Nonomuraea africana: one gene and its partner. The protein of the gene in region 2 interacts with the protein of the main gene of each other region in a pairwise test. Links are inferred from orthologs where the notes say so. Each region holds a gene or a part of one and is shown on either strand. Other genes may lie near its edges.

Region 1 (14,744 bases), 2.9 Mb from region 2 along the record:
GCGAGGGCCACGACGCGCCGACGGCCGTCGAGGTCGAGGTCTACTCCGACTACGCCGCCGCCGAGCTGGTCGAGGCGATGATCACCGGTGCGGTCACGACGAGCGTGGTCGCCTACTGGCTGGAGCGCCGCTCGCCCGTCTCCGCCGCCCACGAACTGGTCCAGGTCGCCGCCTCGGGCACGGCGGGGCAGCGCGGCGCGGTCGGCACCATCCTGGAGGAGCTGGGCCCCGAGGCCGAGGTGCCCGTCCGCAAGGCGCTCGACGAGCCGCTCATGTGGCGCTACGCCGCCTCCTGGCTGCACATCCGCGATCTTCCCGCGCCGCCGCTCAGCCCCGACGACCACACCTGGATCGCGATCGACTCCCTGGCCGCGCTCCTCTACTTCGCCGACGCGCCGGGCGCGATGGGCTCCTTCGACGTGCTGGAGGCCGGCGAGGAGCTGGTGCGGCTGGTCGGCGAGATGGCCTCGGCCGACCATCCCGACACCGTCGCGGTCCTCGACCTGCTCGCCAACCACCACGGGGACCAGGCGGTGGCCAAGGCGGCCAGGAAGGCCGCGATGAAGGCCCGCTCACTGCAGGCGCGGCTGACGGGGAACGCGCCCGACTAGCCGCTCGAAACCGAGCGCGTTTCCCATCAGTAGACTGGGGTGATCCCATCTATGCGAACGGAGTACCCCTTGTCCATTCAGTCGATCAGGCTGTTCGGTGACCCGGTGCTGCGCACCCCGGCGGCCCCCGTCGTCGACTTCGACAAGGAGCTGCGCAAGCTGGTCAAGGACCTCACCGACACGATGATGGACGCGCCGGGCGCGGGGCTGGCCGCCCCGCAGATCGGTGTCGGCCTGCGCGTGTTCACCTACTACGTCGACGACCAGCTCGGCCACCTGATCAACCCCGACCTCGACCTGTCGGCCGAACTCGACGAGGAGGGCGAGGAGGGCTGCCTGTCCTTCCCCGGCCTGTCCTTCCCGACGCCGCGCGCGATCCGCGCGGTCGCCAAGGGCTTCAACATGCACGGCGAGCCGGTCGTGCTCGAGGGCACCGACCTGATGGCCAGGTGCTTCCAGCACGAGACCGACCACCTCGACGGCATCCTGTTCATCGACAGGATGGACCCCAAGCAGCGCAAGCTGGCCATGAAGGCCATCCGCGAGGCCGAGTGGAGCGGACTGGCCGCCCCCACGGTCAAGTTCTCACCCCACGCCACGGGCGGGAGGGCCCTCTGACGATGCGCCTGGTCTTCGCCGGCACTCCAGAGACCGCGCTGCCCTCGCTGCGCGCGCTGATCGACTCGCCGCGCCACGAGGTGGTGGCCGTGCTCACCCGCCCCGACGCGCGCGCGGGCCGGGGCCGCTCCCTGCAACCCAGCCCGGTGGCCGCGCTCGCGCAGGAGGCCGGCATCGAGGTGCTGCGTCCCGCGAAGGTGAGCGACCCCGAGTTCCTCGCCCAGCTGGCCGCGCTGGAGCCCGACTGCTGCCCCGTGGTCGCCTACGGGGCCCTGCTGCCGCAGGCCGCGCTCGACATCCCCCGTCACGGCTGGATCAACCTGCACTTCTCCCTGCTGCCCGCGTGGCGCGGCGCGGCGCCCGTGCAGCACGCCGTGCTGCACGGCGACGAGATCACCGGCGCGGCGACCTTCCAGATCGTGAAGGAGCTCGACGCCGGCCCCGTCTACGGCGTGGTCACCGAGGAGATCAAGGCCACCGACACCAGCGGCGAGCTGCTCGCCCGGCTGGCGATCTCGGGCGCGGGGCTGCTGGCGGCGACGCTCGACGGGGTCGAGGACGGCACGCTGGAGGCGCGGCCGCAGCCGCTCGAGGGGGTCTCCGTCGCGCCCAAGCTCACCGTCGAGGACGCCCAGGTCGACTGGAGCGCGCCCGCCATGCGGGTGGACAGGCTCGTGCGCGCCTGCACGCCCAACCCCGGCCCCTGGACGACCTTCCGCGGGCAGCGGGTGAAGCTCGGTCCGGTACGGCCCGCGACCTCGGCGCGGCGGCTGGCGCCCGGCGAGCTCGAGGTGGAGAAGAACACCGTGCTGGTCGGCACCGGCACCCATCCGGTGGAGCTGGGCGAGGTGCAACCGCAGGGCAAGCGGCTGATGACCGCGGGGGAGTGGGCGCGCGGCGTGCGCGTCACGACTGAGGATCGGCTGGGCTGATGGCGGATCGTGGATCACCAGGCGGCCGATCGGGCGGTTCCTCCGGCTCCTCCGGGGGCCGCGGCTCCTCTGAGGGACGCGGTTCTTCAGGAGGACGCGGTTCTTCAGGGGGGCGCGGGTCTTCCGGGGGACGTGGTCCGTCCGGTGGGCGGGGGTTCTCCGGAGGGCGCGGTCGCGGTGGGCGGCCGCCCAAGCCGACCCGCGACGAGGCCCGCAACGCCGCCTACGACCTGCTGAGAGCCGTCGACGAGCGCGACGCCTACGCCAACCTGCTGATGCCGCGCCTGCTGCGCGAGCGAGGTCTCGGGGGGCGCGACGCCGCCCTGGCGACGGAGCTGGCCTACGGCACCCTGCGCGGCCTCGGCACCTACGACGCGATCATCGCGATGTGCGGCGACCGCGAGCCCGACCCCGCCGTGCTCGACGCGCTCCGGTTGGGCGCCCACCAGCTGCTCAAGATGCGCGTCCCGCCGCACGCGGCCGTCGGCACCACCGTCGACCTGGTACGGCTGCGCATCGGCACCGGCGCCTCACGCTTCGCCAACGCCGTCCTGCGCAAGATCGCCTCCAGGTCGATGGAGGAGTGGATCCCGATCGTCGCGCCCGACGAGGAATCCGACCCCGCCGGCCACCTCGCGATCGCCTACAGCCACCCCCGCTGGATCGTCAGCGCCTTTCGCGACGCGCTCGGCGGCGACCCCAAGGAGACCGCCGAGCTGCTGGCGGCCGACAACGCCAGGCCCACGGTCACGCTGGTGGCCAGGCCGGGCCGCAGCTCGCTGGAGGAGCTCGAGGGCTCGGGAGCCGAGCCGGGGCGCTACTCGCCCTATGCCGCCTACCTTCCCGAGGGCGACCCCGGCCGGATCCTCGCGGTGGCCGAGACCCGCGCGGCCGTGCAGGACGAGGCCAGCCAGCTCGTCACGCTCGCGCTCACCAGGGTCCCCCTGGAGGGGACCGACGAGCTGTGGCTGGACATGTGCGCCGGGCCGGGCGGCAAGGCCGGCCTGCTCGACGCCATCGCCACCCACGGCGACCTGGCGGGGCTCGACGGCCGCGACCCTGACGCCTTCCCCGGTGGGGCGCGGCTGCTGGCCGCCGACGCGCAGTACCACAGGGCCCGCCTGGTCTGGCAGACCACCAGGCGGGCCGCGGTCATCACCGCGGACGGCACCGAGCCGCCGTGGCGGCCCGGGGTCTTCGACCGGGTGATGCTCGACGCGCCCTGCACCGGTCTCGGCGCCCTGCGCCGCCGTCCGGAGGCCAGGTGGCGGCGCGACCCGGCAAGCGTGGCCGAGCTCGGCGCGTTGCAGCGGCGCCTGCTGGCCGCCGCGCTCGACGCGGTGCGCCCCGGCGGCGTCGTCGCCTACGTGACCTGCTCGCCGCATCTGGCCGAGACGCAGGTGGTGGTCGCCGACGCGCTCAAGCGCAGGGGCGACGCCGAGCAGCTCGACGCCCGCGCGTACCTGCCGGAGGTGGAGGGCCTCGGCGAGGGGCCGCACGCGCAGTTCTGGCCCCACCGCCACGGCACCGACGCCATGTTCATCGCGCTGCTCCGCAGGCGGGTCACACCTTCCTGAACGTGCCCAGCACGGCGAGGTAGTGCGGGTTGTACGTCAGGCCCAGCACGTTGCCGAACGGGTCGACCACCGCGGCGGTGACGAAGCCCTCGCCGCGGTCGGTCAGCGGCTGGTACTCCTCGGCCCCCATCGAGAGCAGCTTCTCCACGGTCGCCTTCAGGTCGTCGACGTGCCAGCGCACGATGGCTCCGCCGGGGGAGTCCGCCGCGCCGGGCGGGGCGTAGGCGCGGTCGGCGATGCCCAGCTCGTGCTGGTAGTCGCCGACGCGGAACTCGGCGTAGGCGAGTCCGCCGTCGGGGTCGCGGCGCTCGAAGTAGGGCTCGATGCCCAGGAACTCGGTGTACCAGCGCGCCGCGGTCGGCACGTCGTCGGCCCAGAACGTGGTCGTGGCGAGTCCTCGCAGCATGATGACCTCCCCTTCGGGTCGAGGTGCGTGACAGTCCACATCCTTTCCCGCGAACGTGCACGGGCAAAGGAGCGCGCGACGTGCCCGCGGCCGGTGCCGGGGAGCGGGGGCGCGTTCACTACACTCGGGGCATCATGGCCGTTCAGATCTCGCCCAGCATCCTGTCCGCCGACTTCGCCAGGCTCGCCGACGAGGCCGCCCGCGTGCCGAACGCCGACTGGCTGCACGTGGATGTCATGGACAACCACTTCGTGCCCAACCTCACCCTCGGTCTTCCGGTCGTCGAGGCCCTGCTCAAGGCCACCTCGACGCCGATCGACTGCCACCTGATGATCGAGGACCCGGATCGGTGGGCCCCCGCCTACGCCGAGGCGGGCGCCGGCAGCGTCACCATCCACGCCGAGGCCGCCAAGGCGCCCGTGCGCACCCTGCGGCAGATCCGCGCGGCCGGGGCGCGCTCGGGCTTCGCGCTGAACCCGGCGACGGCGGTCGAGCCGTACGAGGACCTGCTGCCCGAGATCGACATGCTGCTGCTGATGACGGTCGAGCCCGGGTTCGGCGGGCAGAAGTTCCTCGACGTGGTGCTGCCGAAGATCAGGCGGGCGCGGGAGCTGATCGCGAAGCACGGGGGCCAGGTGTGGCTCCAGGTCGACGGCGGGGTGGCGGCCGACACCATCGAGCGCTGCGCCGAGGCGGGCGCCGACGTCTTCGTCGCGGGCAGCGCGGTGTACGGGGCCGCCGACCCGTACACCGCCATCGAGCACCTCCGCTCCCTCGCGACCACCTGAGGTCTCTCCCGGCGCGTGAGCCGGGGTCGCTTCATCCGGTACGGCAAGCCGGGTCACGCGCCACCCTTCGCGCGGGGCCGGCGTCTGTCCAGGGATACGCCGCACCGGGCGCACGGGGCCGGGGTGGGAACGGACCCGGCGTAGCGGCGGCCCGCAGGAGAACGCGTGGCGGACGGGCGGCCAGAGGTGACCACGGTGGGCGTGATCCGGCTTGCCGTACCCGCAGGAAGATCACACGGGGAAGTGGCACGCGGTGAGGTGGTCCTCGCGGTTGCCGGGCAGCCGCGTCAGCGGCGGCGTGGTGAGCGCGCACTTCTCCTGCGCCCGCCAGCACCTGGTCCTGAAGCGGCAGCCCGAGGGCGGGTCGATCGGCGACGGCACGTCGCCGGTGAGCCTGATCCGCTCCCTGCCGCCGCCGTTCACCGCCACCTCCGGCACCGCCGACAGCAGCGCGTGCGTGTAGGGGTGGCGGGGCCGCTCGTAGAGCGAGGACCTGTCGCCGATCTCCACGATCCTGCCCAGGTACATCACCGCCACCCGCTGTGAGAAGTGCCGCACCACGGCCAGGTCGTGCGCGATGAACAGGAACGCGATCCCGAGCTCACGCTGCAGCCGCCCGAGGAGGTTGACCACCTGGGCCTGGATCGAGACGTCGAGGGCGGAGACGGGCTCGTCGGCGACGATCAGCCTGGGCTCCAGCGCCAGGGCCCGCGCGATGCCGATCCGCTGCCGCTGGCCGCCGGAGAACTCGTGGGGGAAGCGGTTGACGTGCTCGGGGTTCAGCCCGACGATCTCCAGCAGCTCGCGGACCCTGGCCTCGCGCCCGCCCTTCGGGTGGAGGTCGTTGATGTCCATCGGCCCTCGGATGATCGCGCCGACGGTGTGCCGCGGGTTCAGCGACGAGTAGGGATCCTGGAAGATCATCTGGATCTCCGACCTGATCGGTTTCATGGCCCTGCGGCTCGCGTGGCTGATGTCGCGGCCGTCGTAGACGATGCGGCCGGCGGTGGGTTCGAGCAGGCGCGCGGCCAGGCGGCCCGTCGTGGACTTGCCGCACCCCGACTCGCCGACCAGGCCCAGCGTCTGGCCGGCGTGGACGGTCAGGTCGACGCCGTCCACCGCGTGCACGCTGCCGATCTGGCGCCTGATCGGGAAGCCGCCCCTGACGGGGAAGTGCTTCTCCAGCCCGGACAGCTCCAGCAGCGTCATGGGGCCACCTCCCGCTTCTGCTTCAGGGTCAGGTAACAGGCGTCGCCGTGGCCGCGCGGCGGAGAGAGCTCGGGTCGCTCGCCGGTGCACACCTGGGGTCCGGGCAGCTCCACGAAGTCGCAACGCGGGTGGAACGGGCAGCCCCTCGGCACGTTGATGAGGCTCGGCGGCGCGCCGCGCACCGGGCGCAGCTCCTCGGTGACCGGACGGCGCAGGGTCGGCATCGAGCCGAGCAGGCCCCAGGTGTAGGGGTGGCGGGGCTCGCGCAGCACCTCGCGCACGGTGCCGCGCTCGACGGCCCGGCCGGCGTACATCACCAGGACGTGGTGGGCCGCGGCGGCGACCACGCCCAGGTCGTGGGTGATGAGGATGATCGCGGTGCCGCTCTGCTCCTGCAGCTCCCTCAGCAGGTCGAGGATCTGCGCCTGCACGGTCACGTCCAGCGCGGTGGTCGGCTCGTCGGCGATCAGCAGCCCTGGATCGCACACCAGCGCCATCGCGATCGTGGCGCGCTGACGCATGCCGCCGGAGAACTGGTGCGGGTAGTCCTCGACCCGTGCCTTCGCCTGGGGGATGCCGACCCTGTCCAGCATCACGATCGCCCGCTCCCAGGCGGCCGACCTGGAGGCGCCCCGGTGCCTGCGGTAGACCTCCGCGATCTGCGCGCCCACCGTGTGGAACGGCGACAGCGAGGTCAGCGGGTCCTGGAAGATCATCGCGATCCTGTTGCCGCGCAGCCGCTCCATCGTCGTGCGGGGCGCGCCGAGCAGTTCCTGGCCCTCGAAGACGACCCGGCCCGAGAGCTCGGAGGTACGAGGGTCGTGCAGGCCGAGCACGGCCATGCTGGTCACCGACTTGCCCGAGCCCGACTCGCCCACGACGCCGAGCGTGCTGCCCCGCTCCACCTCGAACGACAGCTCGTCCACGGCGTGCACGACGCCGTCCTCGGTCCTGAAGTCGACGGTCAGATCGCTTACCTGAAGGAACACTAGGTCAGCCTCACCCTGGGGTCGATGACGGCGTAGAGGGCGTCGACCACGGCGTTCATCACCACGATCGCGCCCGCGGCGACCAGGACGGTCGCCATGAGCGTGGGCAGGTCGGAGTAGGTGACGGCGCGGACCGACAGGCGGCCGAGGCCCTGCAGGCCGAAGGTGGTCTCGGTGATGATCGCGCCGCCGATGAGGGTGCCGAGGTCAACGCCGAAGATCGTGATGATCGGGATCAGCGTGCCGCGCAGCGCGAAGCGCAGGACGACCGTACGGGCCGGCAGGCCCTTGGCGCGGGCCGTGCGGACGTAGTCCTCGCTCAGGTTCTCCACCATCGTGGAGCGGGTCATCCTGGTGTAGTTGGCGGTGAAGATGATGGCCAGCACCACCCAGGGCAGCAGCAGGCCCGCCGCCCAGCCGAGCGGGTTCTCGGTGAGCGGCACGTAGGAGGGGCTGGGCAGGAGCTTGCCCTGGTAGACGAGGAAGTACAGGGCGAGGGTGCCGACGAAGTAGATCTGCACCGACGCGCCGATCAGCGACGCCACGCTCGCGATCTTGTCCAGCGGGCGGCCCTGGCGCAGCGCGGCGAGGATGCCGGTGGCCACCCCGAAGGTCAGGAAGATCACCGCGGCGCCGACCGTGAGGGAGAGGGTGACCGGCAGCCTGTCCATGATCGTCTCGAAGACCGGGGCGCGGTTGACGAAGGAGTAGCCGAGGCAGGGCGCCGGGCAGTAGCCGAGGCCCGGGTAGTCGCGGCCGGCGAAGATCCCCGCCAGCCACGCCACGAACTGCGCCATCACCGGCTGGTCGAGGCCGAGGTTGCGTCTGACGAGGGCGAGCAGCTCAGGCGGGCAGACCTTGCCACAGGCCAGCAGGGCGGGGTCCGACGGCAGCGCGAAGAACAGGAAGAACGTCACCGCGGAGATGATCACCAGCGTGACCGCGGTGGCGATGGTACGGCGGACGGCGAAACGGAGCACGGCATCTCCTGCGGAGGGGCCCCGGACGGCGACCGCCCGGGGCCGGGGACGCTAGGGCTTCACGAAGATGGTGTTGGGCGAGACGATCCACTGCTGCGGGTCGATCTCCGCGCCGCCCACCTTGGAGCCGTGCAGCATGGTCGCGATGCGGTTCTCCGCGACGACCAGCGGGGTGATGGTCTCCTGGATCTTCTTGTCCAGTCGCATCCAGGCCGCGTTCTGCGCGTCGAAGTCGGGCATCTCGGCGATCTTCTGCATCTCGGCCTTGAGCGCGGGGTCGTCCAGGTGGGAGTAGTTGGGCGCGCCGTCGGCGACGGGGCCGAAGATGACGGGCAGGACCGTGGAGCCCGAGGCCCAGTCGGCGCCCCAGCCGGCCCAGTAGAGGTCGAAGTCGTTGTCGACCAGGCCGATGGAGTCGTAGTAGGTCTTGCGGTCCATGGGCTTGGTGACGACCGTGATCCCCGCCTTCTCCAGCGCGTTCTTGATCGCGACCGTGATGCGTTCCTGCAGGGGAGTCTGGTTGTAGGCGTAGACGATGGTCGGCGTCGGGTCGCTCGACCCGGCCAGCAGCTGCTTGGCCTTCTCGATGTCCCCCTCGGGCTTGGCGGTCTTGCCGAACAGGTCGTAGGACTCGTAGCCGATCGTGGTGTTCTCGTTCAGGATGGTCGTCGGCAGCGCGGCGGCCTGCGGCCCGCCCGCGATCTGCTGGATCTGCTTGCTGGGCCAGGCGTGGTTGATCGCCTGACGGATCTTGATGTCCTTCACCCTGTCGAGGTTGAAGTAGTAGTAGTTGCCGTACGGCGAGGGGCTGATCATGCGCCTGGACGCCAGGCTCTGGTCGCTCAGCACCTGCTGCAGCCGCTCGGGCGGAGTGAGGGCGTAGAAGGTGAACGCCTGCTGGTCGGCTCCGGCGTCGGCGACCAGCCGGTCGGTGATCTGCAGCGACTCCTGGCCGAACTCCAGCTTCCACACGTCGGGGTAGGCGCCGCGGATCGGGTCGGTGGCGGCGTCCCAGTGCGGGTTGCGCGCCAGCTCGTACGACTTGTCCACCACGTGCGACTTGATGATGTACGGCCCGCTGGACACCGGCTGCTTGTCGTACTGCTCCCTGGTATCCTTGGCCTTGGGCACGATGCCGTACCCGGCCATCGCGAAGGCGTAGTTGGCGTCGGCGTGCGGCGCCTTGAACCTGAAGACGACCGTCTTGTCGTCGGGCGTCTCGATGGCGTCGAGGTCCTTGCCGCCGTAGGGCCCCTCGTAGGCCGCCCGGTGGTCCTCCTGGGTCAGCCACTGCTGGATGTAGGTGGGGCCCTGGGTGATGAACGGGGCGAACATCCGCTCGATCGTCCACTTGACGTCCGCCGAGGTGATCGGCGTGCCGTCCTGCCACTTCACCCCGTCCTTCAGAGTGAAGCTCCAGGTCTTCCCGCCGTCGGAGGCCGTGCCCGCGTCGGTGGCCAGGTCACCGACGAGCTTGTACTCGCCCTTGGCGACGCGCTTGTAGCCGGTCAGCCCGCGATGGATGAGCAGCCCGAAGTTGGCCTCGGTGTTGACGTAGATCTGGGCCGGGTCCAGGTGGGAGAAGTCGTCCCTGTCGATCATCGTGACGGTGCCGCCCCTGACGACGCCCTCGGGTTCGATCGCGGGGCCCCTGCTGTCCTCGGCGGTGCCCACCGAGATCTTCGGCGCGCTGTACGAGGCGGCGGCCGAGGGCGCCGCCTGCGAGCTCGTGCCCTGTGGCGGCGCGCCCTGGTTGGCCGGCGCGCAGGCGCCGGTCAGCGCCAGGGCCCCGGCGGCGAGTACGGCGATGGCCGTGCGGACGGACGGCATGACTCTCCTATCGTTTGATCTTCGGGTCGAAGGCGTCCCGTACCGAGTCGCCGAGCAGGTTGAAGGCGATGACGAAGACCAGCAGGGCGACGCCGGGGAAGACGAGGTAGGTGATGTCGTTCTGGTAGACCTCGGTGCCGCGCAGGAACATCCGCCCCCAGTCGGGGATCGGCTCGATCATGCCGACGCCGAGGAACGACAGCGCCGCCTCCGCCGTCACCAGGGCGGGCAGCAGCAGCGTCGACTGGATGAGGATCGGCGTCCACAGGTTGGGCAGCAGCTCCCTGAACACCACCCTGGCAGGGGAGGCGCCGGTCACCCTGGCCGCCTCGACGAACTCCCGCTCGCGCAGCGTCAGCACCTGGCCGCGCAGCAGCCGGGCCAGGCCCGCCCACCCGAAGGCGCTCAGCACGATCACCAGCGTGACCGCGCGCAGCCACACGGGCGTCTGCTCGTCGGGCCGGACGAACAGGTTCTCCACCACGGGCATGAACGCGATCGTGAACAGCACCGCGGGGAAGGACAGCACGATGTCGATCACCCTGCCGATGACCGAGTCGACCCGTCCGCCCGCGTAGCCGGCCACGATGCCGAGCACCACGCCGAGCAGCGAGGTGAGCACCGTGGCCACGACCGCTATCAGCAGCGAGGTCCTGATGCCGTAGACGAGCTGGGCGAAGACGTCACGGCCGAGGCCGGGCTCGACGCCGAACCAGAATTCCGCACTCACGCCGCCGTTGGCGCCGACCGGATAGCCGAAGTCGTTCAGCAGCCCGGGATTCTCCTGACCGTAGAGCGTGTAGGGGTCCTTTCCGTAGACCAGGGAAATGACCGGCGCGAGAATGGCGACGAGGAAGAAGAACAGCACGATCACGGCGGCGCCCACCCCCGCGCGGTCGCGTTTGAAGCGCAGCCACATCAGCTGGCCCGGTGAGCGCCCGACGGCCTGGGGCATCGGGGTCACGGCGGTGGCGTCCAGCGTGGCGGTCGGGATCGTCATGGGGGCTGCTCCCGGATCAGGTGGTGCCTTGCTGGCACGTTCGCAGCCGCCCGACGGTCAATTCAATGCGCGTTCCTTGCCGATTCTGTCGCACGATCCCGACGTGTTCGTCGAGTAATTCGAGTGACAATCGGCGGCGTGTGGCGCGAGCAGGTCACCGGATCGCGACACGAACTCCATGAATCCCGGACATAGGATCATGGTTATGGGGTAATTGATTACTTATGGAGGATCACGGGCTGTTCGGGCCGCGCTCGGTGACCTGGCGGGTGATGGGGGAGCCCATCCTGCTGGTCGGCGGCTTCCGTGCCCTGCTCATGCAGGGCCTGCACCCCAGGGCGATGCGCGGAGTGCTGCAGAACTCCGCTCTCATGGACCCCGCCGAGGCGTGGTCGCGCTTCCAGCGCACGACCGAGTTCGTCAGGGTCCGCACGTACGGCACGCGCGCGGAGGTGGCCCGCGCGGGAGCGAGAGTCAGGAAGATCCACGCCACGCTGACCGCGCTCGATCCCGACACGGGCGAGCGCTTCCGGCTCGACGAGCCCGAGGCGCTGCGCTGGGTGCACGTCGGCGAGGTCGACTCCTACCTGTCGGTCGCCCTCAGGGCGGGCATCGGCCTGTCGCCCGCCGAGGCGGACCGGTTCGTCGCCGAGTGGCGCGCGGCGGCGGAGATCGTCGGCCTGTCGCCGTCCGACGTGCCGGGGTCGGTGGCCGAGCTGCGCGACTACATCGAGGCGGCACGTCCTGGGCTGCGGTTCGTGCCCGAGGCCGCGCATCCGCTGCGCATGTCGCTCAACGCGCCGCTGCCGCTCTATCTCGCGCCGGTCAGGGCCGCGGTGCCCGCGCTCACCCTGCTCGCGTTCGCGACGCTGCCCCGGTGGGCCCGCCGCCTGTACGGGCTGCCCGCCACGCCGGTGGGCGACCTGTGGGCGACGGCGTCGCTGCGGGCGCTGCACACGGGGCTCGGGCTGGTCCCCGCCCAGGTCCGCTACGCCCCCGACGCCCGCCGCGCCCGACGCATCATGGCCGCGTGATCCTCTTTCTTTCTCCTGTACGGCATGCGCGGGAGGGCGCCTCCGTCCGGCGCGTGGATCCGTCCTCCGAAGGGACGCTCCTCGTGCGATGACGGCCGGCCGCCGAACGGCGCCCGTAAAGCGACTCTGCTCGGCCGCCGAGCCCATGGTGCGGCTCGGGTGGGTTGCCGGGGGTGTCCGCTGTGCGACGAGGGCTTGCCGTTCAACGACTGCGTTGTGCGGCGGGCGTCTGCCTGCGGAAATATGTCAACCAAGCGCTCGGTCAAGAAAGTCGGTGGGGGTGGTCGCGTCGGGCTTTTCGGGCATGGCAAACTGGTAGCGAACAGAGCTAGCGTGCTCCGGGGTCGGTGAAAGTCCGAACCGGCGGTGACAGTCCGCGACCCGGCCGATGCCATCGGCCGGTTGACTCGGTGAAATTCCGGGACCGACGGTGAAAGTCCGGATGGGAGGAAGCGCGCGGGTGTCCGGTGTCCCGCCGGGCATCTCTGTGGTGCGTTCGCCGCACCCTGTCATCCCCCGGGGCCCGCCGTAGCTGCAAGCTACTGGCGAGTAGGAGGTCCGGGGGTGGACGAACCCAGCCCGGCCGGTGCCGTACCGGAAGGCGACGCCCTGCACATGGCGAGGGCGATCAGACTGGCCGCGCTCGGCCGCGGCACCACCAGCCCCAACCCCGTCGTCGGCTGCGTCGTCGTCGACGCGTCGGGAGCGCACGCGGGCGAGGGCTTTCACGCCTACGCGGGCGGCCCGCACGCCGAGGTCGTGGCGCTGAGCGAGGCGGGCGAGCGGGCCAGGGGCGGCACCGCCTACGTCACCCTCGAGCCCTGCGACCACACCGGGCGTACCGGACCGTGCTCCCAGGCCCTGCTGGAGGCGGGCGTCGCCAGGGTGGTGATCGCCGTTCTCGACCCCAACCCGAAGGCCGCGGGGGGAATGGGCCGGCTGCGCGCCCACGGGGTGCGCGTCGACAGCGGCCTGATGGCCGAGGAGGCGGAGCGCGGCAACGCCGAGTGGCTCACCTTCGTCCGGCTGGGCAGGCCGCACGTGACGTGGAAGTTCGCCGCCACGCTCGACGGCAGGTCGGCGGCCCAGGACGGCACCAGCCAGTGGATCACCTCTCCCGAGGCCAGGGCCGACGTGCACCGGCTGCGCGCCGAGTCCGACGCCATCGTCGCGGGCATCGGCACGGTCCTGGCCGACGACCCCAGGCTGACCGCCCGCCCCGAAGACGGCCCCGCCCACCGCTTCGATGGCCGCCCCAGCGCCTGGCTCGACGCCCGCCCGGGCACTGAGCTTGGTGACCGGCCCGGCGACTGGCCCGATGACCGGCTCGGCGACCGGCTCGGCGACCGGCAAGGCCCGCGCCAGGGCGTGCGACGCCGGCCGCCGCTCAGGGTGGTGGTCGACTCCGAGGCGCGGACCCCGCCGGGGGCCAGGGTGCTGTCGGCCGAGGCCCCCACCCTCATCGCCATCGCCGACGACGCCAAGACCGAGCTCCAGGCGCCCGTCCTCCGCCTGCCCCGAGCCCACCCGAAGGGCCTCGACCTGCACGCCCTCCTGGCCGAACTCGCCCGGCGAGAGATCGTCAGCGTGTTCGTGGAAGGCGGACCGGCCCTCGCGGGTTCCTTCATGAGGGAAGGGCTGGTCGACCGCGTGGTCGCCTACCTGGCTCCGGCGCTCCTCGGATCAGGGGCCGCCGCGCTGGGACCGGCGGGCGTGCGGACGATCGCCGACACCCATCGACTGGTCTTCGAGGACGTAACCCCCATCGGGACGGACCTGCGGATCACCGCCCGCCCCGCGAGTGAGGAGCACTGATGTTCACCGGAATAGTGGAAGAGCTGGGCGAGATCGTCTCGGTCGAACCCCACGGCGAGGCGGCCCGGCTCGCCGTGCGCGGCAAGGTCGTCACCTCCGACGCCAAGCACGGCGACTCGATAGCGGTCAACGGCGTGTGCCTGACCGTCGTCGACGTCGAGGACGAGGTGTTCACCGTCGACGTGATGAGGGAGACCCTGAGCAGGAGCTCGCTCAAGGGCGCGGAGGCGGGCGCGCGGGTCAACCTGGAGCGGGCCGTACGGGCCGATCAGCGCCTGGGCGGGCACATCGTGCAGGGCCACGTGGACGGCACCGGAGCCCTGCTCTCGCGCGAGCCCGGCGAGCTGTGGGACGACGTGCGCTTCTCCCTGCCGCGCGAGCTGAACCGCTACGTGGCCGAGAAGGGCTCGATCGCGGTCGACGGGATCAGCCTCACCGTGACGACCGTGGACGAGGACAGCTTCGGCGTCAGCCTGATCCCCACGACGCTCGAGCTCACCACGCTGGGCGCCAAGCGCGCCGGCGACCTGGTCAACCTCGAGGTGGACGTGATCGCGAAGTACGTGGAGAAGCTGGTGGTGACCAAGTGAGCGGCGACTTCACGGTCTTCGGCACGCCCGTCTACTGGACCGACCTGATCGGCAACATCGCCGCGCTCGCGACGGTCGTGCTGGCGATGCGCAGGTCGGTGTGGACGTGGCCGGTGCAGCTCACCGGCGCGGTGCTGCTGTTCATCGCCTCGATCAACGCGGAGATCACCGGCAACGCGCTCAAGCAGGTGCTCTTCGGCGCCCTGGCCGTCTACGGCTGGTACAAGTGGACCAAGGGCATGCGCGACGACGGCGGCCTGGCCGTCAGGCCCGCCTCGACGAAGGAGCGCTCGGCGCTGATCGGCGCGATGGTGGTCGGCACGGTCGCGATCGCGCTGCTGTTCACCTGGCTCAACTCCATGGAT
Region 2 (14,893 bases):
CGTCCACCGAACGACGCCAGGCCGCCTCCAGCGGCTCGTCCTCGAAGCCCCGTCCGGGGGTCAGCAGGAGCAGCTCGGCCCCGAGCTCCGCGCCCAACTCGGCGGCGCGGCGGAACATCGCGATGCTCGCCGCCCGCAGCCATGTGACCGGCGAGGCCACGTTGACCGGGTAGGACACCTGCTCAGGCGTGAGGCAGTGCACGCCGAGCCCGCGCGACGCGGCCGCGCGGCGGACGGCCCGCGCCTCGGCGTCGCTCACCTGCGGGACGTGGAAGTGCGGCGCGATGCCCCACAGCTCCAGCCGCTCCCGGCCGAGATCGGCGGCGTCGTCGAGGAAGCGCTCGAACGGCAGGTGCTGGTAGCCGAAGTTCGAGCCGGTGAGCTGCTGGAGGGAGAGGGTCATGGGGAGCTCCGTTACTTGCCGATTCCGTCAGCGAGGCCTTTGACGATGTAACGCTGGCCGAAGAAGAAAAGCAGCACCACGGGGACGGCCGCGATCACCATGCCGGCGAAGACGACGGGGTAGTCGGTGCCGTGCTTGCTCATCAGGCTGGTCAGACCCACGGGAAGAGTCTGCACGCCGCTGCCGCTGGTGAACACCATCGCGAAGAGGTACTCGTTCCAGGCGAACAGCACGTGCAGCAGGACCGTCGAGGTGATGATCGGCTTGCTCATCGGCAGGATGATCCGCCAGAACGCGGTCCACCGGCCGGCGCCGTCCATCTCGGCGGCCTCGTCGACTTCGCGCGGGAGATCGATCATGTAGGCGCGGATGAGGAAGGTGGTGAACGGCACCCGGAAGGCCGTGTACAGGATGAGCAGCGCCCAGAAGCTGTTGTACAGCCCCATCGCCTGGAACATCTTCACCAGGGGGACGAGCGCCACGGTCGGGGCGAGCATGAGCCCGCCGAGGATCAGCGCGGTGATCGCCTTGTTGAACGGGATGGCGACCCTGGTCAGGCCGTAGGCGGCCCAGGCGCTGACGAAGACGGTGACGATCGTCGACGTCACCGTGACGAGCACGCTGGTGGTGAGGTAGTCGCTGACCCCCCGGTTCCACGCCTTCTGGTAGTTCGCGAAGCTCCAGTCGACGGGCAGCGCGAACGGGTTGCCGAACAGCTCGGCGTTGGACTTGAACCCGTTGAGCGCCATCCACAGCAGCGGGTACAGCACGACCACGGCGAGGCCGAGCAGGAAGGCCCACATGAACACGCGTGCGATCACGCCGAGGAAGCTCAGGCGTCTCACCATTCCACCCTTCTCCTGCGGGTGACCCACAGCTGCGCCATGGCGACGCCGAGCGTGATCACGAAGATCACCGTCGCGATCGCGGCGGCGTAGCCGAAGTTGTTGCGGACGAAACCGCTGCGGTAGAGCCAGGTGCCCATGACCTGCGTCGAGTTGTTCGGCCCTCCGCTGGTCATGACCATGACCTCGTTGAACACCTGGAACGCCCCCGAGATGGTGACCATCGTCATGAGTCCCGTCATCTCGCGAACCAGCGGGACCGTGACGTGGACGAAACGGCGGATCGGGCCGGTGCCGTCGATGGCGGCCGCGCCGTACAGCTCGGCGGGGATGCGCTGGATGGCGACCGCGAACAGCAGGGTGGAGTACCCGAAGCCCTGCCACTGGCTCATCGCGATGATCGCGAGCATCGCGGTGCTCTCCTGGCCCAGCCACGACTGGTCGACCAGCCCGAGCCCCACCGCCTCGAGCGCGTGGTTGAGCGGGCCGAGGTTCGGCTCGTAGATGAAGTAGAAGAGCAGGCCCGCGACCGTCAGCGAGATGGCCGAGGGAAGGAAGTAGATCGCCCTGAGGCTGCGCCGCCACCGGTCGCTGCGGATGCTCTCGATGAGCGCGGCCAGCAGCAGCGCGCCGAAGACCTGGAAGACGATCGAGATCACCGCGTAGAGCAGGTTGTTCCCGAACGAGGACCAGAAGATCGGGTCGTCGAGGAGCTTGGCGTAGTTGTCGAGCCCGACGTACTCCTGGTCTCCGCTGTAGATGTCCCACTTGAGCGTGCTGAACCCGAAGTTCTGCACGAGCGGCAGGTAGACGAACACCCCGACGAGCACGAGGGCGGGGACGACCCACGCGAGCCCGAGCGTCCGCTGGACGATGGCGCGCACCGGACTACTTGGCAGACTCTGAGGCCTGGCGGACGCTCTCGAGCACCTGCTCGGGCTTCTTGCCGCCGGTGATGAGCGCCTCGCCGCCCGCCAGCCACGCGTCGGCGACCTCGGGCACCGTCACCATGTCCAGCCAGCTGGCCAGCTCGGGCGCCTGGTTGACCAGTTCGATCCCCTCGTAGACGGCCTTGCTCGAGGTCTCGGGGGTGACGGCGCCGACGACCGTGCTCGGCTGGCCGTACGGGGGAGAGGAGAGGGTCTTCGCGTTCTCCTTCGAGGTGACGAACTTCATGAAGTCGACGGCGAGCGCGGCGCGCGGCGACTTGGCGTTGACCAGGTAGCCCTCGGGCGCGCCCTCGATCACCTTGGGGTTGCCGGCCGCGCCGGCGGGGACCGGCAGCGGGAAGATGCCGAAGTTCTCGGGGGTGAGCCCGCGGCCGGCCGTCGTGCTGTCGAACTCCAGGATCTCCTGGTAGTACATGGCGGCCTTGCCGTTGGAGAAGGCCTCCTGCGCCGAGGTGTAGAGCACGCCGTTGGTGCCGCTGCCGGTGTCGGTGCAGGTGTCGACGAGGGTCTTGAACTGCTTCAGCGCGGTGACGTAACCGGTGTGGTCGAGCTTGGCCGTCGCGGGGTGGAAGTCGGCGCGCAGGGTGGCGCTCGGCACGTTGTAGGCGAAGAGCTGCTGGAGGTAGTGCAGCGCGGGCCAGCCGTCCTTGTTGCCGAAGGCGATGGGCTCGTATCCGGCCTTGCGTAGCGTCTCGCAACTGCCGATGAGCTCCTCGAAGCTGGTGGGCACCTTGACGCCCGCCTTGGTGAAGGCGGCCTTGTTGTAGCCCATGAACTTGCCGTTGTTGTACAGCGGGATGCCGTAGTAGCGCCCGTCGTAGGCGAAGGCCGACAGGGAGGCCTTGCTGAAGGTCTTGCCCCACTCGGTGTCGGGGCCGATCACCTTGGTGAGGTCGGCCGCGCGACCGCCGCGGACGTAGTTCTCCGCCCAGTTGCCGGTCCAGGTGAAGTAGATGTCAGGCAGCGCGTCCGAGGCGGTCAGCGTCTTCGACTTGTCCTTGATGCTCTGGTCGGTCTCCTGGATGAGCTCGACCTTCACCCCCGGATGCTGCTTCTCGTAGGCGGCGGCCAGCTTCTCGAAGTACGGGCTCAGCGGGTCGCCCGCGAACTTGGTGAGGACGCTGAGCGTGCCGGAGTACTCCGGCTTCGCCGTGACGTCGGCTGCGGGAGCCTTGCCCGAGCCACCGGAGCAGCCGGTGAGGGCGAGCGTTCCGAGCAGTGCCGCGAACGTCGTCAGTGGGCGCATGGGCTTCCTTTCTCTCGGGGGGAGAGGGGGCGCTTGGTGAGGGCTGACTGTACAGAGGAACTGATACCGGTACCAGACTCACAGCCAAGATCTTTATAAACATGGCTCTGAACTGCGGGATTGACGTCACCGGTTTCTCTGTGTCAGCGTGATCCCCGCGTGATACCGGTCTCAGGTTGACCGAACCACTCCCGAAAGGACGCGATGATGCTCGGATTCAACGAGCCCGAATTCCTCTCACAGACGGCGAGCGCGGTGGCCCTGCGCCCCCAGATCGAGGAGCTCGTCGACCGCCTCGTGGACGAGGGGTTCGACAACCTCTTCCTCGTCGGCGCGGGCGGCACGTATGCCCAGATGTGGCCGTACGAGCACCTCGCCAGGCGTGGCTCGAGCCTTCCCGTGCGGTCCGCGATCGCGGCGGAGCTGATCGTCTCCGGTGACGCCACCCTGGGCGAGCGCTCGGTGGCGATCTTCACCTCGGTCTCGGGCACCACCGACGACAGCATCCGCGCCATCGAGTACTGCAAGGCCAGGGGCGCCTACACGATCGGTTTCACCGGCTACGCCGACTCACCCGTCGCCAAGAGCGTCGACGTGGCGCTCATCTCCGAGCCCAAGACGTGGCCCTTCGACATGCAGATGCTGCTGTTCATGGGACGGCTGCTCGCCCGCAGGGGCGAGTTCGACGGCTACGAGAAGCTCGCCGACGAGCTCGCCGGCATCCCGGGCGTCCTGGTCGAGGTGGCGAAGCAGGCCGAGCCCGTGGCCGCCGCCTTCGCCGAGGCCCACAAGGACACCGACTACCACTTCCTGGTCGGCGGCGGAAACCTCTGGGGATTCACCTACCTCTACTCCATGTGCATCCTCGAGGAGATGCAGTGGCTGCGCACCACCAGGGTGCACAGCGCCGAGTTCTTCCACGGCTCGCTCGAGCTGATCGAGAAGGACACCAGCGTGATCATCTTCCAGGGCGAGGACGAGACCCGCCCCCTCACCGACCGGGTCGAGGCCTTCGCCAGGCGTGTCTCGAACGACGTCACCGTCTTCGACACGAAGGACTACCCGCTCGAGGGCGTCAGCCCCGAGTTCCGCGGCCTGCTCGCCCCGCTGGTGCTCGACACCGTGCTGAGCAGGGTCAGCAAGCACCTGGAGCGGGTTCGCGACCACTCGCTCGACCTGCGCCGCTACTACCGGGTCATGGAGTACTGAGCACCTCGGTGCCCCGCCTGGACCACCTGGGCGGGGCGCGCACCCTCGCCCTCACTCGCCCGCGCACAGGAGAACCATGAGAGTCCTCGGCTTCGGTGACAACATCGTCGACCGGTTCGTCGACCGCGGCATCGACTACCCGGGCGGCAACAGCGTCAACGTCGCCGTCTACGCGCGCAGACTCGGCCTCGACGCGGCCTACCTCGGGGTCTTCGGCGACGACGACCTCGGCAGCTTCCTGCGCGAGTCGATCGCCGCCCAGGGGGTCGCCGTCGACCGCTGCGCGGTGAAGGAGGGGGAGAGCGGCGTCTCCACGCTGCGCGTCGACGATGGCGACCGGATCTTCCTCGGCTGGAACGGCGGCGGCGTCACCGTCAGCGAGCCGCTGGTGCTCGACGACGACCTGCTCGACTACGTGTCGTCCTTCGACCTCGTCCACTCGAGCGTCTACTCCCGCAGCGAGAGCGAACTGCCCAAGCTGGCGGGGCTCGGGCCGCTGGTGAGCTTCGACCTCTCCAGCGAGGAGGAGTTCCGCACACCCGCCTATCTCGATCGGGTCTGCCCGCACGCCGACCTGCTGCTGCTCTCCTGCTCCCATCTCGACGAGGCCGCCACGCGCGCCCTGCTCGCCAATGCCGTACGGCGGGGCGCGGGCATGGCGCTCGCCACTCGGGGGGTGGAGGGGGCGATCGCCCACGACGGACGCGTCACGGTGGCGGTGGCGGCTCGGCCGGTAGGGGAGGAGGAGGTCGTCGACACGATGGGCTGCGGCGACGCCTTCCTGGCCGGCTTCGCCGTCTCGCTCCTGCGCAGCGGCTGGTCAGCGAGGCCCCCCTCGTTCGGCGCCTCGGGCTCGGGGAGCTCGGGCTCGTCGGCCGCGGGGGGCGCGGCAGGGTCATCGACGTCGACCGGCTCGGGCGGCTCAGACTCAGAGACCTCCGTGCGCTCGGAGGGCGCGGCAGGCTCGAAGACGTCGACCGGCTCGGCGACCTCTGCGAGTTCGGCGGGGGCGCGGGCTGCGCGGTTCGCGCGGACGGGGTCCTCGCCGGCGGAGGGCGCGATCGAGCGGGCTCTGCATGACGGCGCCGCGGCCGCGTACGACCAGTGCTTCGTCGAAGGGGCCTTCGGCTACGGCCGGGCCACCGTGACACCGCCCGTGGCTAGCATGTGGCGAGCCGCCGAACACGAGAGATGAGGGACGCCATCCATGCCAGCTGACCGGGGCCGTGCGGCGGGGCCGCCGACGATCTCCGAGGTGGCCGCCGAGGCAGGTGTCGGCCGCGCCACCGCGGCCAGGACCCTCGGCGGGTATGGGTACGTCAGTCCCGAGCTGCGCGAGCGGGTGCTCGCGGCGGCCGAGAAGCTCGGCTACCGCACGAACGCGCTCGCCCGCAGCATGTCGACGGGCGTGAGCCACACCCTCGGGGTGATCGTCGCCGACATCGGCAACCCCTTCTTCGCCGGTGTCGTGCGAGGGATCTCCGACACCTCCCGTGCCAGAGGTTTCGACACGATCGTGCTGAGCACCTACGAGGACCTCGACGAGGAGGTCGCGGCGACGAACGTGCTCATCGACAAGCGCGTCGACGGCGTCATCATCGCCTCGGCGGCCGTCGACCGTACGGAGGTGGCCCACATCAAGGCGGCGATGGACCGCGGCATCCCCGTCGTCCTCGTCGACCGCGCCGTCGCCTCGCTCGACCTCGACGCCGTCGTCATCGACAACCGCGACGCGGCCAGGGAGGCGGTCGAGGTGCTCATCACGGCGGGCCACCGCCGTATCGGGTTCGTCTGGGGCCCGCCGGTGGCGCAGGCCCCCGCGACCCGGCGCGGACTGCTCACCGCGGCCTCCCGCAACCTCTGGACGGACGGCGAGCGCCTGCGCGGCTACCTCGACGCGCTCGACGACGCCCGCATCCCCTTCGACCCCGACCTCGTGATGGTCGGACGCAAGACGGAGGAGCGGGCGACCGAGGAGGTCGCCCGCATGCTGGCCCTCCCCGACCGCATCACCGCGGTGTTCTGCACCGAGACCGACGCGGTAACCGGCGCCCTGCGAGCCCTCCGTACGGCGGGGCTGTCCTGCCCGCGTGACGTCGCCCTGATCGGCTTCGACGACAGCTCATGGGCGGCGGTCATGGAGCCGCCCCTCACGATGATCGAACAGCCCGTGCACCAACTGGGCGCGAAGGCGGCGGAGGTACTGCTCGACACCATCGCGGGCACCGAACCCCGCAGGGAGATGCACACCCTGAGCTCCCGCCTCATCCTGCGCTCCTCGGTGGCCCCACCCCCCGCAGGGAGCTAGGTCAGCCTTGTCGAGGCTGAGAAGCGCCATCGCGATTGGGGGGCGGCCTCCTACCTCGGCAAGGGTTTCGCCCTCGTGACCTCCGCTGACGCAGCGGTGATGAACTCCTCGACCGCCTCACGCACAGCGTCGCCCCGCTGGGTCAGAGCGGCCCGCTCCGTGGAATCGTGCATGTCGGCCACGAGGGTCATGGCGTTCTCCGCAAGGCGCGTGATCTCGGGGTCATCGGCCAGGAGGCGAACCCGATAGAGAGAGTGCCATGACGCCGCGCGAAGCCGGTACGACGTCGCCTTGGCCTCGTCATAGGCCGCGCTCTCCCTGCCCTCGAACCTCAGCAAGGCGCGGTTGTACTGGGCGGAGCGGAATTCGAGGACGGTCCCGGCGAACCCGCTGTAGACCGCCATTCGTTCCTCACGGAGGCGCGCGGAGATCGTGAACTGTTCGGCTCTCTGGGCGGTCCTCTGCTGGAAGAGGTAGGTGACGAGTGAACCTAAGAGGGTTCCCCCGATCGCGAAGAGCCCGGCGAGGACGGCTTCCATGGGACTCAGTTGATCACAGTCGAGAGGCCGATCGGGGCCCAAAGCCGGAGGGGCCATGCCGATGATCTCGACATGACCTGTCTGAGCTGGGCCCTACCTTCCTGTGCCATGGCGCGAGGTCGGCGTCGGCCGCACTGGCAGGATGATCAGGATGAGTCTCAAGGAGATCCGTAATTTCGACTACACGATCCTGCTCTGCGAGAAGATGAAGGAGACGAGAGCCTTCTACAAGGACGTGATGGGCTTTCCCCTCGAACTCGACCTCGAAAACTGGGTGACCTTCAGGGTGGGCGTCACGTTGCTGACGCTGCGGCCAAGGGGGCGGGGGCCGGCCTGGGACGACGACGGCCCCTCAGTGTCAGGGGCCGCGGCTGTCCAGCTCGCGTTCCGCGTGCCACCCCCTGCCGTGGACGCCTGCCATGCGGAGCTGGTCACCAAGGGCGTCACCATCGTCAGGGAACCGACCGACCTGCCCGAGTGGCGGCACCGGACGCTGTTCTTCCGCGATCCCGAAGACAATGTGATCGAGATCTACGCCGAGTACTGAGCGAGCCCGGCGTTCCATGCTGGTCACGATGTGGTCAGCCCATTTGCTGACGATGAGCCGTCCTACGCCTACGCGGAGGACCTCCGGTTGTCGGCTGGGGGATGAAGGCGGACATCCGCCGCCGCCCGCGGATGAGACGGTGGCGTCGGAGGAATTGGACGTCTGACCCGAACGTGCGGAATCCCTTGCCCGGCTGGCTCTTTGGGCGGGCGCACGGTGCCATCGGTTGGAAGTGAGGGTGAGTGAAGCGGCGGAGCATGGCCTTCCTGCTGATTCTGGCGTTGGCGGCGATGCCGACGCTCAGCACCAGCGCTCCACCAGATTGCGGAGTGCAACCCCTCGCAGATGCCGAACACCTCTCGCGGGAGGCGCTGTTCCTGGAGGCGATGCGGAAGGCAGAGGCTCTCCTGCCCAGCCCGACTCCGTCCGTGATGGTGTCCAGGGGCTACGTGCCCGATGTGAAGGTTGGGACTGTGGCGCCCATGGGAGTGGAGATCGTAGAGCCGCCGGGCTGTCCCGAGATCAGCGATCAATATCCGGAATAGGCTAGCGCGCCGGTACCAGCACGTCACGGATGCCGTTCGGGACACAGTGGTGCTTTGGGAGTCGGCGAACGACCTCGAAGGGCCACAAAGCCGAAGGGGCCATGCCGATGATCTCGGCATGGCCCCTTCGAACTGGCGGAGGATAGGAGATTTGAACTCCTGAAGGGTTGCCCCTTACACGCTTTCCAAGCGTGCGCCCTCGGCCACTAGGCGAATCCTCCGTCGAGAAGCTTACCGGACTCTTCGCGATGAAGAGACCACGATTTAGCGTGAGCGAGCACTGCCGTACGGGGCTAGACTGTCGTAGGACCCCTCGCGCGGCGTCATCCTGTGAACCTCCCCAGGGCCGGAAGGCAGCAAGGATAAGCGGGCTCTGGCGGGTGTGCGAGGGGTCTCTTCATTGGAAGCCCCCTCGCAGGCGGGATGGTCGCATGAGTCTTGCGCTTTACCGCAAGTACCGGCCCGGAACCTTCGCCGAGGTCAAGGGTCAGGAACACGTCACCGATCCCTTGCGGCAGGCGCTGCGCACCGGCCGGATCAACCACGCCTATCTCTTCAGCGGTCCGCGCGGGTGCGGCAAGACTTCCAGTGCGCGCATCCTGGCGCGCTCCCTCAACTGTGCGAAGGGCCCGACGCCCGACCCCTGCGGCGAGTGCGAGTCGTGTGTGGCGCTCGCCCCCACGGGTCCTGGTCACCTCGACGTCATCGAGATCGACGCGGCCTCCCACGGCGGCGTCGACGACGCGCGCGACCTGCGCGAGCGGGCGTTCTTCGCCCCCGTCTCGGCGCGCTACAAGATCTACATCATCGACGAGGCGCACATGGTGACCCGCGAGGGTTTCAACGCGCTGCTCAAGCTCGTCGAGGAGCCCCCGCCGCACCTGAAGTTCATCTTCGCGACGACCGAGCCCGAGAAGGTCATCGGCACGATCAAGTCGCGCACCCACCACTACCCGTTCCGGCTGATGCCGCCCGCGACGCTCAAGGCGCTGATGGAGGAGATCCTCACCTCCGAGAGCGTCCCCTACGAGCCTGCCGCGCTGCCGCTGGTCGTCAGGGCGGGCGCGGGCTCCGCGCGTGACTCGCTGTCCATCCTCGACCAGCTCCTCGCCGGAGCCGATGACGACGGCATCACCTACGCCAAGGCCGTCTCCCTGCTCGGCTACACCGACGGCGACCTGCTCGACGAGGTGGTCGACGCCTTCGCCAGGCGCGAGGGGGCCGCGGTCTTCCACACCGTCAACCGGGTCATCGAGGGTGGGCACGACCCGCGCAGGTTCGCCGCCGACCTGCTCGAACGCTTCCGCGACCTGGTGATCCTCGCCAACGTCCCCGAGGCGGCGACCAGCGGCCTGCTCGACCGTCCCGCCGACGAGCTCGAACGCCTCGTCGCCCAGGCCGCCTCGATGGGTCCCGCCGAGCTGACCCGTGCGGCCGAGCTGTTCAATGCGGGCCTCACCGAGATGCGCGGCGCCACGTCGCCCCGGTTGCTGCTCGAGCTGATGTGCGCGCGGGTGCTGCTGCCCGGCGCTGCCCAGGGCGAGGGCGCGCTGCTGGCCCGCCTCGAACGCCTGGAGCGCGGCGGCGTGGTCGCCCAGATGGCGTCCCGTCCAGCCCCTGGTGGTACGGCAGGCACCCACGGCGCCGGAGCCGCGGCCGGCTCCTACGGCGAGCCTGCTGCTTCCATGACGACGTCCGGGCCTTCCGGGGCGGCTGCCGCTTCCGGCGACGCCGCCGGTTCCCCGGCCGCCGTCACCTCCGATGCGGGATCCGGGCAGGCGGGTACGGCGTCCGCCCCCTCGGGCGCGGCGGCGCCGAGCACCCCCGGGACGGGGGGCACTGGTTCGGGCGCTCCCGGTGTGATGGGGGCCGCCTCTGGCTCCGGCGCGGCCAGTGCAGGGGACGACTGGCCGGAGACGGTCAGGCCTGGAGCTCCCACGCCGCAGCCCGAGCAGCCGGTTCAGCAGGCTCCCGCCTACGCTCCGCCCGCTGCCGGTGGTGCGGGGCAGTTGCAGCAGCAGTGGCCCGCCGTTCTGGCCGCGCTGAAGAAGCGCAGCATCGTCGTCTGGGCGAACGTCAACACCAACGCCCAGGTGGTCGGCGTCGAGGGCAACGTCGTCACGCTGGGGTTCAGCCAGGTCGGCGCGATGAAGAACTTCACCGGTGGCGGCAAGGACGCCGTCGTGGCCGGTGCGCTGGGCGACGTCCTGGGCGGCACGTGGCGAGTCGAGGCGGTGGTCGGGGGCTCACCCGCGCCGCAGGGTCGCCCGCCTCAGCCCGGTCCCGGCGCTCCCCAGGCTCCGCATGGCGGGCCGAGCGGTGGCCCCGGTGTCTCACCCGGCGGTCCTGGTGTCTCGCCCGGCGGCTTTCAGGGTGGTCCCGCCGGGAACGGCGGCCATGGCGGCGCTCCCGCTGGAACCGGTGTCGCCGGAACTGGTGTCGCTGGAGGCGGTGCTCCTGAGGAGGCTGCTTCGACCGGCGGCTTTGCCGGTGGTGCCGCGGTAGCTGGTGTCCCAGGTGGCGACGCCTATGGAGGCGCGCCCGGTGCGGGCGTTCCCAGCGGAGGTGCTGCCGGAGGAGTGCCCGGTGCCGGCGTTCCTGGCGGAGGTGCTTCCGGAGGCGCGCCTGGCGCAGGTGTTCCCGGGGGAAGCGCTTCTGGGGGAGTGCCTGTTCCTGGTGTTCCCGGGGGAGGTGCTTCCGCAGGAGCGCCGGGGGCAGGTGTTCCCGGGGGCGGCGTTGTCGGAGGCGCGTCCGGTGCAGGCGCTCCTGCGGGCGCATCGAGCGTGGGCGTCGCTGGAGTCGGGGTTCCTGAGGGCGCTGCTTCTGGAGCCGTTGCTCCCGGCGGCGGTTTTCCCGGAGGGGGTGCTTCCGAGGGCCTCGGTGACGGGGGTCAGGGAGGCGTGTCCGGTGGCGATCAGCGGGAGCGGCTGACCACCGACGAGTCCTGGCCGCAGGCGCCCGACGATCCGGATCCTGGCATGCCGCCCATGCCGAGCCCCACGCAGGGGACGAGCCGATCCTCAGGTTCTGCGCAGGCGGCCCGGACGCCCAGCCCCGGTCTGGCGGCGGCGCGGTCGGCGGCGAAGGCCGCGGCCCAGGCGGCGGCGCAGGCGGGTCCCCGTGTGCCCGCGTCCCGGCAGGGTGGCGGCTCGGGCGGGTGGCCCGACGCGATTCCTGGACGGCAGCGCGGTCCCGAGTCCGACGACGTCGACCCGCTCAACGACGCCAACGCGGATGTCGACGAGCTCAGCGGCATGGCCTTGCTCCAACGCGAACTCGGCGCCCAAATGATCGGCGAAATCGACCACACCTGATCGACCATCCGGGGATCGGCCATTCTGAGGACCAACCTCCGAGGGCCGACCTTCCGAGCGATCGGAACCGGCCTCCAGGGTGCTGGTTTCTCGGGGGCTGGTTGCCTCCGGGTCGGCTTCCCAAAGGGTGCTGGTTGCTCGGGGGGTCGGATTCTCAGACGTGCTGGTTTTCAGGGTCGGGCTTCCCGCGAGGTTGATCCCCAGGGCGTGGCTGTCCAGGCGCGTCGGTATCCCGGGAATGGCCCTTCCGTTGGGGTGGCCAGCCATGGGCGCTCGGTAATGCGTATCCCTGGACAGACCCCGGCCCCGTGACCAGCGGGGCGCTCAAGGGTGCCTGCCGTACAGAGAGAGCAGTCACCGGGAGAACGCTGTGACCAGCGGGCGGTGCCTGTCGTGCAGAGAGAGCGGTCACCGGGAGAAAGCTGTGACCAGCGGGCGGTGCCTGTCGTGCAGAGAGGGCGGTCACCGGGAGAAAGCTGTGAGCAGCGGGCGGTGCCTGCCGTACAGAAAAGTCAGGGAGAGAGGCGCGCGCGGGCGGCGGCGGCGCGGTGGTCGGAGGAGGGGAGGGCGGCGGCGACGCGTTCGAGGATCTGGAAGTCGTCACGCCCATTGGCCGTCTGCGCGTACGTCCACAGGTCGTCGGCCGAGCCGTGGGTGAGGAGGCTCGTGCGTACCTGCACCTCCAGCTCGTCGCGAGCGCTGCGGATCTCGGGTGACTCCGAGCGCGGCAGCAGCGGCCCCGTGTACGCCCGGGCGACGGCCTCGTGGTCGTTGGCCGCCAGCAATGGCTTGAGTTCGAGGAAGTCGGCGGACAGGGGCGCGACCAGCCGGTACGGCTTGGCCGCCACCGCCTCGCCGAGCTGCGCGCGCAGCCGGTAGATCTCGGGCCTGATCGTGGCGGGGTTACCGTCCTCGCCATAGAGGTAATAGGAGAGTTGCTCCGCGGTAAGGCCCGAGGGGTACAGCGCGAGCAGGGTCAGGATCTCGGCGTGGCGCAGCGAGAGCGTCAGGTAGCGGTCACCGTAGCGGGCGATGGGCGGCCCCTCGCCGAGGAAGGCGAGGCGCAGCGGCAGCGCCTCCGCCTGGGAGACGGGCCGCAGGAGGAAGCCGTCGAAGAACGGCTCGAGGATTCCGGCCTGGCAGGCCATGTCGCCCGGCTCGGGGAGGGTGATTCGCGCGCCGAGCCTGCCCCAGTGGTCGCCCGCGAGGACCCGTCCCGTCTTGGTGATCAGGACGCCCTCGCGCTGGACGAGCGAGTCGTATCTCCTGCGCAGCCGCTCGTCGCGTTCGTGCATCATCAGCGCGAGCCGCGCCTCGGCCAGCTTGGCCGTGGTGGCGACGAGCGCGACGGTCGCGGGGTGGAGGCTGCGGGTGGTGCCGCTGACGTCGACGCAGCCGAGCACGGTGTCGGTGTCGGGGTCGATGATCGGCGCGGAGCTGCACGACCAGCAGTGGAGCACGCGCAGCAGGTGCTCCTCGGAGTAGACGTGGACGGGCTTGCGGGTGGCGAGCGCGGTGCCGATGCCGTTGGTGCCGACGGAGATCTCGGACCAGTGGTGGCCGTCGGCCAGGCCGACGATGTCGGCGCGGCGCATGGTGCCGAAGTCGCCGTCGCGCCACAGGATCCTGCCCTCGGCGTCCGTCACGATCATGATGTGCTCGGCCTCGTCGGCCATGCGTCTCAGCGTGTCCGCGAGCATGGGCAGCAGCGGCTGGAGCGGGTGCGACTGGCGGACGTCCTTGATGAGGGAGCCGTCGTACACCAGCGGCGCAGCACGGCTCTCCGGATCGACCCCAGCCTCTTTCGACCTCCGCCACGACGCGCTGATCAGCTGCCGCGGCTCTCCGACCGTCGTCTCGTGGATCCGGCGAAGCCGGCGAGAGTACGCATCGAGGTTCGCGTCACTCATCGGCCACTCCAAGTAGTCGAGCTGTACGGCGAAGCATCCGTGTTATCACCGACATCCGCAACCCATTCGGGGGATTGCTTAGGGTGATTGAATGCTCGCAACGTGTGTGCAACGTCGGTCTCGGTAGTGTCACGGCCCACGCTGACATGGTGCGGCCGCTCCGGTCGGCGTGAGGGCCGGGTCCCGGACGCTGGAGGGGGGCTGGGATCCGGCCATAAACCCCTGGTCCATGGCATGCAGATGAAACGCATGTGCTCCCCAGTACATGACGGCGCTCAGACACCGTAGGCTCGTGACAGTTAAGGACGCGGAGCAGGCGAGGAGCGCACGAAGGTGAACCCAGGGGATGTCAACCTGCAGCAGCTGCTGGAGCAGGCACAGCTCATGCAGCAGCAGCTCGTGAGCGCCCAGCAGGAGCTCAACGACGCGCAGATCGAGGGCTCGGCCGGGGGCGGCATGGTCACGGCCGTCGTCAACGGTTCAGGTGAGCTGCTCGAGCTCAAGATCAACCCGACCGTCATCGACGCCGACGACCCGCAGGACACCGCCGACACGATCGCCGACCTGGTCATCGCGGCCGTCCGCGACGCCGTGCGAGCGGCAGCCGACCTGCAGCAGGAGAAGCTCGGCCCGCTCGCCCAGGGTCTCGGCGGCGGCGGCCTCGGCCAGCTTCCCGGGCTCTAGACATGTACGAAGGGGTCGTCCAGAACCTGATCGACGAGCTGGGCCTGCTGCCGGGCGTCGGTCCCAAGAGCGCGCAGCGGATCGCCTTCCACCTGCTGGCGGCCGATCCCACCGACGTGAAGCGGCTGGCCCACGCGCTGCTCGAGGTCAAGGAGAAGGTCCGGTTCTGCCGTGTCTGCGGCAACGTCGCCTCCGAAGAGGAATGCCGGATCTGCCGCGACGCGCGGCGCGACCCTCATGTGATCTGCGTGGTGGAGGAGTCCAAGGACGTCGTCGCGATCGAGAAGACGCGCGAGTTCCGCGGCACCTATCACGTGCTCGGCGGGGCGATCAGCCCGATCGACGGCGTCGGCCCCGACGACCTGCGCATCCGTGAGCTCATGACCAGGCTGG

What was found.
Region 1: the proteins of H4W81_RS35070 (region 2) and rpe interact in binary tests that used the Escherichia coli proteins (3 or more experiments, as listed by UniProt). The link is inferred for Nonomuraea africana from one-to-one orthologs.

What each region holds. Positions count from the first base shown.
Region 1 is NZ_JADBEF010000001.1:4,434,980-4,449,723, reverse strand. Bases 3,274-6,105 are described here. They hold rpe (ribulose-phosphate 3-epimerase), read left to right. Parts: upstream 3,274-4,278; coding sequence 4,279-4,932; downstream 4,933-6,105. Other genes in these bases: H4W81_RS20950 (ABC transporter ATP-binding protein), read right to left, coding at 5,164-6,105; H4W81_RS20960 (VOC family protein), read right to left, coding at 3,725-4,144. Also shown: H4W81_RS20980 (hypothetical protein), read left to right, coding at 1-611; def (peptide deformylase), read left to right, coding at 681-1,229; fmt (methionyl-tRNA formyltransferase), read left to right, coding at 1,232-2,161; more of H4W81_RS20950, read right to left, coding at 6,106-6,141; H4W81_RS20945 (ABC transporter ATP-binding protein), read right to left, coding at 6,138-7,130; H4W81_RS20940 (ABC transporter permease), read right to left, coding at 7,130-8,110; H4W81_RS20935 (ABC transporter substrate-binding protein), read right to left, coding at 8,162-9,940; H4W81_RS20930 (ABC transporter permease), read right to left, coding at 9,948-10,940; H4W81_RS20925 (oxygenase MpaB family protein), read left to right, coding at 11,165-11,974; bifunctional diaminohydroxyphosphoribosylaminopyrimidine deaminase/5-amino-6-(5-phosphoribosylamino)uracil reductase RibD, read left to right, coding at 12,539-13,789; H4W81_RS20915 (riboflavin synthase), read left to right, coding at 13,789-14,379; nicotinamide riboside transporter PnuC, read left to right, coding at 14,376-14,744. UniProt on the Escherichia coli protein: Catalyzes the reversible epimerization of D-ribulose 5-phosphate to D-xylulose 5-phosphate.
Region 2 is NZ_JADBEF010000001.1:7,370,458-7,385,350, reverse strand. Bases 3,808-6,788 are described here. They hold H4W81_RS35070 (PfkB family carbohydrate kinase), read left to right. Parts: upstream 3,808-4,729; coding sequence 4,730-5,848; downstream 5,849-6,788. Other genes in these bases: H4W81_RS35065 (LacI family DNA-binding transcriptional regulator), read left to right, coding at 5,861-6,788; H4W81_RS35075 (SIS domain-containing protein), read left to right, coding at 3,808-4,653. Outside these bases: H4W81_RS35095 (TIM barrel protein), read right to left, coding at 1-403; H4W81_RS35090 (carbohydrate ABC transporter permease), read right to left, coding at 415-1,251; H4W81_RS35085 (carbohydrate ABC transporter permease), read right to left, coding at 1,245-2,132; H4W81_RS35080 (ABC transporter substrate-binding protein), read right to left, coding at 2,137-3,444; more of H4W81_RS35075, read left to right, coding at 3,649-3,807; more of H4W81_RS35065, read left to right, coding at 6,789-6,961; H4W81_RS35060 (hypothetical protein), read right to left, coding at 7,012-7,500; H4W81_RS35055 (VOC family protein), read left to right, coding at 7,652-8,047; H4W81_RS35050 (hypothetical protein), read left to right, coding at 8,305-8,592; H4W81_RS35030 (helix-turn-helix domain-containing protein), read right to left, coding at 12,419-13,816; H4W81_RS35025 (YbaB/EbfC family nucleoid-associated protein), read left to right, coding at 14,150-14,500; recombination mediator RecR, read left to right, coding at 14,503-14,893. UniProt on the Escherichia coli protein: Catalyzes the ATP-dependent phosphorylation of fructoselysine to fructoselysine 6-phosphate. Functions in a fructoselysine degradation pathway that allows E.coli to grow on fructoselysine or psicoselysine.